2 linked regions of the Halopiger aswanensis genome follow. Each later gene encodes a partner of the first gene's protein in a complex. Links are inferred from orthologs where the notes say so. Each region holds a gene or a part of one and is shown on either strand. Other genes may lie near its edges.

Region 1 (2,997 bases):
CCAGCGCGAGGACGGTGACGATGACGACGCCGGGACCCCGAAAGAGGATAAAGGAGTTCCCCTCGCCGTACCAGTAGATCTGCCACAGCCCCCGCGAGAACGCGAAGACCAGGATCGCGATCCAGACGTGGAGTGCGTTCGGCCGGCGGTCGCGGCGCTCGAGGACCACCGCGCCGAGGACGAGTCCGATGAAAAAGCCGAGCGCGTGCCCCTGGATCGCGATGCCGGCCCACCCTGGTGCGGTCGGCGGACTCTGTTCGACGACGTGGACGTACACCGGGTTTCGGATCGCGCGGTAGATCGTCAGCAGGACGCTCTGTAGCCCGATCGCCGCGATGAGCGTCGCGATCGGGTAGTGGACGATCGCGAAGGCGATGATCGCGAAGACGACCCCGGAAAAGCCGATGATCGGGCCGAGCGCGAACACGCTCGTGAGCAGCCCGACGCCGATGACCGCGAGCGGAAAGAGCACGAGGGCCCGGATCCACGGGTTCGTTCGCCACCGCTCGAGGAAGCGGCGGCCGTCAGCCGTCGGGTCGACGTCTCGATCGGGTGTGTAGTGACCCCAGGCGTACTCGGCGATCGGCGCGGCGACGACGGTCCCCGCCATGTTGCCGACGAGATGGCCCAGGTCGGCGTGGGAGAACGCGGCCGTCGCCAGCCCGAACGGATAGAAGAACGACCACGCCCGGTACGGAATCGTCACCGGATCGCTGACGTCGGTGACACCGTCCTGGACGAACAGGTAGACGCAGACGACGAACGCGACGACGACCAGCGTTCCCCACGGCACCCCCATGACGAGCCGCTCGCCGGCTACGTCGCGCCAGCGGCGGGCCGGACGGTCGAGCCGACTGACGGTAGCGAGCGAGAGGGCGACCGTCGCCGCGAGGGCAGTTGCGAGCGCGACCGCGGTCCAGCGCATATCCCTGTGGTGCGACCGCACGCCCATATACCGTTCGCTGTCCGCCGTTCGTCCGTAGACCCCGCCGCCGGTACCCGTCTCACTTCGAGCGACCGGTACCCGCGATCGAGGGCTGCCCGCCTTCGAAAGGTACAAGCGGCCGACGGCCGGATACAGGGGTATGGAACTGCGGGTCACCGAGAGCACCGAGGACGAACTCTCGATCGAAATCGCGGGCGAGGATCACACGTTCATGAACGTCCTCAAGGGCGCACTGCTCGAGCACGAGGACGTCAGCGCAGCGACCTACGACGTGAACCCCGAACAGTCGGGCGGTCAGACGGAGCCGATCCTGACGATCAAGACCGAGAGCGGCGTCGATCCGCTCGAGGCCCTCGAGGAAGCTGCTGTCGACGTCCGCGAGAAGGCGATGTCGTTCCGCGAGACGTTCGAAGACGCTGCGCAGGCGGCGTAATCGGCTCCGGTTTTCGTTCGGATTTCTCCTCTCTATCGCGTCGCAACAGTCGGCGGAGACGCCTCAGCACGTCGCGTAGAACCCGTGAATTTCTCCGTCGTCCGTGACGTGCAGATCGAGTCCTTCTGCGGAGAGGTCGCCGCTCGAGCCGCTGTCGGCCGTCGGTCGGAGGGCATCGGCGATCTCGGCTGCGAGGTCCGATTCGTCGTCGTAGCCGTCGATATCCTCCTCGAGTTGCGGTAACTGCACGGCGACTACGTCCTCGGCCGCACAGTCGACGCCGAACGCGTCGGGATCGGCCGGCTCGGGGTTCGCGTCGCCGTAGTCGCTCGCGATGAGGGCTCGATTCCAGTACTCGGCGAACGCCGCGAGGTCGGCGTCGTAGGTTCGCGAATCGGCCGCACCGCGATCGGTCTCGAGTTCCTCGTGGACCAGTTCCGCCGTCCGATCGAGGTCGATCCCGCCGGCCTGACTCCCGTTTCCGGGTGCGTCCGGCGGCGACGGCGGCCCGATTCCCGGCAGCACCGACGGCGGCACGATGCCGGTCGCGAACAGCGCGACGACGAGCCCGATGACGACCAGAATCGGCGCGTACGGCTTCGCCAACTCGAGCCAGCTCGGCGTTTCGAGCTCCCGATCGATCTCGTCGTAGGTCTGTTCGGTTTGCTCGAGGTCGGGATTGCCGCAGCGAGAACAGGGCGGATTGTTCCTGACGTGATCCCGCCCGCAGTTCGGGCATCGCCAGACGTACTGGGTGCCGGTGTCGACGGTTCCCGGTGTGGCGCCGTCGAGTTCGTCGGGCGCACCGCTCGTGCCCGCACCGCCGTTCGCGTTGCTCGAGTCCTCGTCCGCGCGGACGACGGCCTTCTCGAAGACGTTGTGCCCGCATTCGTCGCAGGGTGGGTCGTTCTCCGCGTGAGGCTTCCCACACCAGGTGCACCGCCACTTCACTGCTTCTAGCGGTTGACTGCGAGAGAATAAGCGTGTCGGGTCGATGGCACGACGGCACGACGGCACGGCCACGACGGCGTAGCCGTCACGACCCGTCGAACGCGACTTCAGAGCCGGACCGGCACGCCGCGTTCGTCCAGATACTCCTTGGTCTCCTCGATCGAGTAGTCGCCGAAGTGGAAGATCGACGCCGCCAGCCCGGCGTCCGCGTCGGCCTCGGTGAACACGTCGTACATGTCCTCCGGACCGCCACAGCCCGAGGAGGCGATGACCGGCGTGTCGACGGTCTCCGAGACCGCCGTCGTCAGCGGGAGGTCGTAGCCGTCCTTGGTGCCGTCCTTGTCGATCGAGTTGACGAAGAGTTCGCCCGCGCCGCGGGATTCGGCTTCGGCGGCCCACTCCATGACGTCGATGCCGGTCCCCTCGCGGCCGCCCTTCTTGGTGCACTCGAACCAGCAGGACTCGCCGTCGACCTCGACGTAGTGTTCGCCTCGCTCGTCGTACCGGCGCTTGGCGTCGACGCTGATGACGATACACTGGCTGCCGAAGGCCTTCGCACCCTCGTTGACGAGTTCGGGGCGCTCTAAGGCGCCGGTGGTAATCGAGACCTTGTCCGCGCCGGCGCGGAGGGTTTCCTTGATGTCCTCGGTGGTGCGGATGCCGCCGC
Region 2 (3,221 bases), on another replicon or contig:
CCCCCCGCAAGTCGGTGCTATCCGGCGGTGCTCAGACCGTGCCGCTCCGGACGTACGTGACCGGACACGGCGAGGAGAGCAGCACCTTCTGGGCCGTACTGCCGAACACCGCCTTCCCCGTCGGCGAGCGCTTTCGGCCGCCGACGATGACGTTGTCGGCGTCGACATCCTCAGCTAGTTCGATGATCTCCTCGGCGCGGTCGCCGACCGCGGCGCGAATCTCGACGTCGACGCCCGCCTCCTCGAGTCGATCGGAAATCTCGCTGACCGGCTCCGTCTCCCGGGCCAGCGCTTCGGGTGTGAGATCCCGGTTCTCGAGGTCGATACCCATCTTGTCGATGGCCTCGTGGTAGTTGTGGACCTCGTCCTCGTACTCGCTGGTCGAGATGACGTGTGCCAGAACGACGGTCGCACCCGTCGGCTCGGCGACGTCGATCGTCTGCTGGGTCAGTTCGTCGATGCGGTCGCTATCGCTCGGACCGATCGCGAGTAAAATCGTCTCAATCATCGTTTTCCTTTCAGTTCCCGTATTCTTAAACGTACTGGTGACCGGTCAGCAGGATGTCCGAGCAGCCCGCTGCGTGGCACGTTAGCGGGCGTTTTCCTCTTCCTGTCGACCGACGAACGTTTGATACTTCAGGTCGTCGTCGCGAAGCTCCTCGAGGATACGCTCGACGAGGATCTCGTCGGGATCGTGGAGTCCGGAGACCCGCTCGGACAGCTCCTCGAAGCTCTCGAAGGGCTTGCGCTTTCGCTCGTCGAGGATGCTGTTGCGGAGCTTCTTCCCGATGCCCGGCAGCAGATTCAGCTGGTGGAGCCGCAGCGTGATCGGCTGGGCCTCGTTGTAGAAGTCGACGAACCGCTCCTCGTTTTCCTCGACTAAGTCCTGGACCACGTACTCGAGCTCCGACTGGGCGCCCGAGGAGAGGTCCTCGTAGTCGACGCGGTGGGCTTTGGTGACGACCGTGCGTTCTTCCGGCGGCTCGACGACCACCTCGCTGCCGATCGTGAGCCGTTCGTCCTCGTCGAATGCGACCTGATAGAGGCGGAACTCGTCGACCTCGAGCGCATATCCCGCTGGAGACTTCTCGTACTGCGGTCGCCCGTCGTCCGACAGCCCGTGTGCGAGGTAGTCCAACACGACTGCGCGCCGAACGTCCGTCTCGTCGCCGTCGGCTTCGCTCATTATCTCCGAATACGGGTACGCTGTACTTAAAGAGTCGGCCCATGTTCAGGAGCCACCACCGCGGGTGGGTCGCGCGGACCTCCGCCCGTGGCGACCTGCGACCGCGACACTCGCTTCCGGGGCGTCACTGCCGAATGCGCTCTATGGCCGTCGCTGTCGAAACGAACTCCGACACTGCACACCTGCCCGGCAACCGACGCTCGGAAATCGAAGCCCGAAACAGACACCGGCTCAGGCGTACTGCGCCACGACGTTGAGAATCTCGTCGAGTTCGTCCCCCGACAGCGAGTACCGCTGCTGTGCGTAGACCGACCGGAGTTCGTCCCGGTTGCGCGGCAGGAGGTTGGCGATCTTGTAGGCCGTCGGCTCGTCGACCTTCTCGAGGTCCTGCAGGTCGTCGACGAGCTGCTGGGCCTCCTCGGGCTCGAGGACGGCGAATCGGTTGGCGTGTTCGATCGCTCGCGCGAGTTCGTAGGGGAGTTCGCGCTCCTCGTCCAGTGCGCGTTCGGCTTCGATGTCGGCGAGCAGTTCCTTGGTTTCCGAGACGGTGAGGAACTCCTCGTCGACGATCTCTTTGAAGATCGTCATCTTGTTCTGTAGGGCTCAGACCCGGTCTTCGGACCGGTCCTGGGCGCGCATGTGGGCCGCGGTCACGATCAGCGTCTTGTCCTTGCCGCCGTCGTTGATGCGGACCTTGAACGCGTCGCCCTGCTTGCCGACGACTTCGCCGGTGTGTCCGTCGAAGCGCGGGTGGAAGCGACCCTTGTGGACGCTCGGGTCGATCTTGAGGTGGACCTTCTCGCCCTCCTCGTACTGCTGAATCGCGCGCTGGGGCGGCGAGGAGCCGCGGTCTCGCGGATCGTTCGAGAGTTTGCCTCGGGTTCCTTGACGTGGGCCATTAGAGTTCGGCATAGTCGTACGCCCCTCTTACTTGGTGATGGTTATAAAACGCACGTTCCGGGTTCGTCAGCGCCCGCGCGGGCGACCCCCGCGGATTCGACGGACGCGGTTCCCGATGCCGTCACTCACTCGCTCCGTTCGAGCCCCACGATCCGGGCCGCGGGCGGACGAGCCCGAACCAGAACCGGTAGCACAGCGCTCCGATGCCCGTGCCGACGGTGTGACTGTACGTCCTCGAGACGTCGTTCGAAACGTCGTTCGGAAGGAACCGGCGGGAGAAGAGGGTCCAGCACGCTGTCAGCGCCAGCCGTCGTTTCGCCGACCGCCGCAGGCCGAGCGCGTCGATATCGTATGCGTACGTCCAGCCGACGCTCGAGGCGGCGCCGACGAGCGCCCATTCGGGATCCAACCGAACTGAACGGTCGTCGTCATCGCCGTCGTCGGAATCGGCATCGCCCTCGAGCAGACGGAGCTGTCGCGCCGCGATCAGTGCCGTAATCCCGACGACGAAATCGAGCGCGATTCGTTTCCAGGGTCGTCCCATACGTGTTGTTGCATTCACACTACGCGGGAAAAGCGTATCCGGTCGACACCGTCCGAAAGCGGGACACTCTCTGACACGGCGGGCCGACGAAGGACAGACGTAACTGCCGCCCGCGCCTCGTCTCGACCATGACCGACGAGCACGACGGCAGCTCCGAGCCCGACGACCATCGGATCGAAACCCGGTCGATCCACGCCGGGCAGGACCCCGACGAGGAGACCGGCGCGCTGATGACGCCGATCCACGCCAATTCGACGTACAAGCAGGACGCGCCCGGCGAGCACCGCGGCTACGAGTACTCCCGGACCGGCAACCCAACCCGCACCGACCTCGAGCAGAACCTCGCGAGCCTCGAGAACGCCGAGTACGGACGGGCCTTCGCCAGCGGGATGGCCTCCATCAATACGGTCCTGAACCTGCTCGAGGCCGGCGACCACGTCGTGACGGGCAACGACGTCTACGGCGGCACCCACCGCATCTTCACGCAGGTCTACGAGGACTACGACCTCGATTTCAGTTTCGTCGACATGACCGACCTCGAGGCCATCGAGGACGCTTTCCGCGAAGAGACGGAACTGCTCTGGCTCGAGA

Evidence for each region.
Region 2: ATJ93_RS00415 (region 1) and ATJ93_RS10120 share a complex: the UniProt entries of both Methanocaldococcus jannaschii proteins name them as parts of the RNA polymerase complex. The link is inferred for Halopiger aswanensis from one-to-one orthologs.

What each region holds. Positions count from the first base shown.
Region 1 is NZ_RAPO01000001.1:87,317-90,313, forward strand. Bases 54-2,732 are described here. They hold ATJ93_RS00415 (DNA-directed RNA polymerase subunit L), read left to right. Parts: upstream 54-1,085; coding sequence 1,086-1,379; downstream 1,380-2,732. Other genes in these bases: ATJ93_RS00410 (rhomboid family intramembrane serine protease), read right to left, coding at 54-925; ATJ93_RS00420 (hypothetical protein), read right to left, coding at 1,443-2,330; hisF (imidazole glycerol phosphate synthase subunit HisF), read right to left, coding at 2,438-2,732. Outside these bases: more of ATJ93_RS00410, read right to left, coding at 1-53; more of hisF, read right to left, coding at 2,733-2,997. UniProt on the Methanocaldococcus jannaschii protein: DNA-dependent RNA polymerase (RNAP) catalyzes the transcription of DNA into RNA using the four ribonucleoside triphosphates as substrates.
Region 2 is NZ_RAPO01000002.1:606,921-610,141, reverse strand. What follows is about bases 97-2,999. They hold ATJ93_RS10120 (RNA polymerase Rpb4 family protein), read right to left. Parts: upstream 1,775-2,999; coding sequence 1,418-1,774; downstream 97-1,417. Other genes in these bases: ATJ93_RS10105 (cystathionine gamma-synthase), read left to right, coding at 2,759-2,999; ATJ93_RS10110 (hypothetical protein), read right to left, coding at 2,208-2,630; ATJ93_RS10115 (50S ribosomal protein L21e), read right to left, coding at 1,790-2,098; ATJ93_RS10125 (DUF655 domain-containing protein), read right to left, coding at 590-1,186; ATJ93_RS10130 (universal stress protein), read right to left, coding at 97-508. Outside these bases: more of ATJ93_RS10130, read right to left, coding at 32-96; more of ATJ93_RS10105, read left to right, coding at 3,000-3,221. UniProt on the Methanocaldococcus jannaschii protein: DNA-dependent RNA polymerase (RNAP) catalyzes the transcription of DNA into RNA using the four ribonucleoside triphosphates as substrates. This subunit is less well bound than the others.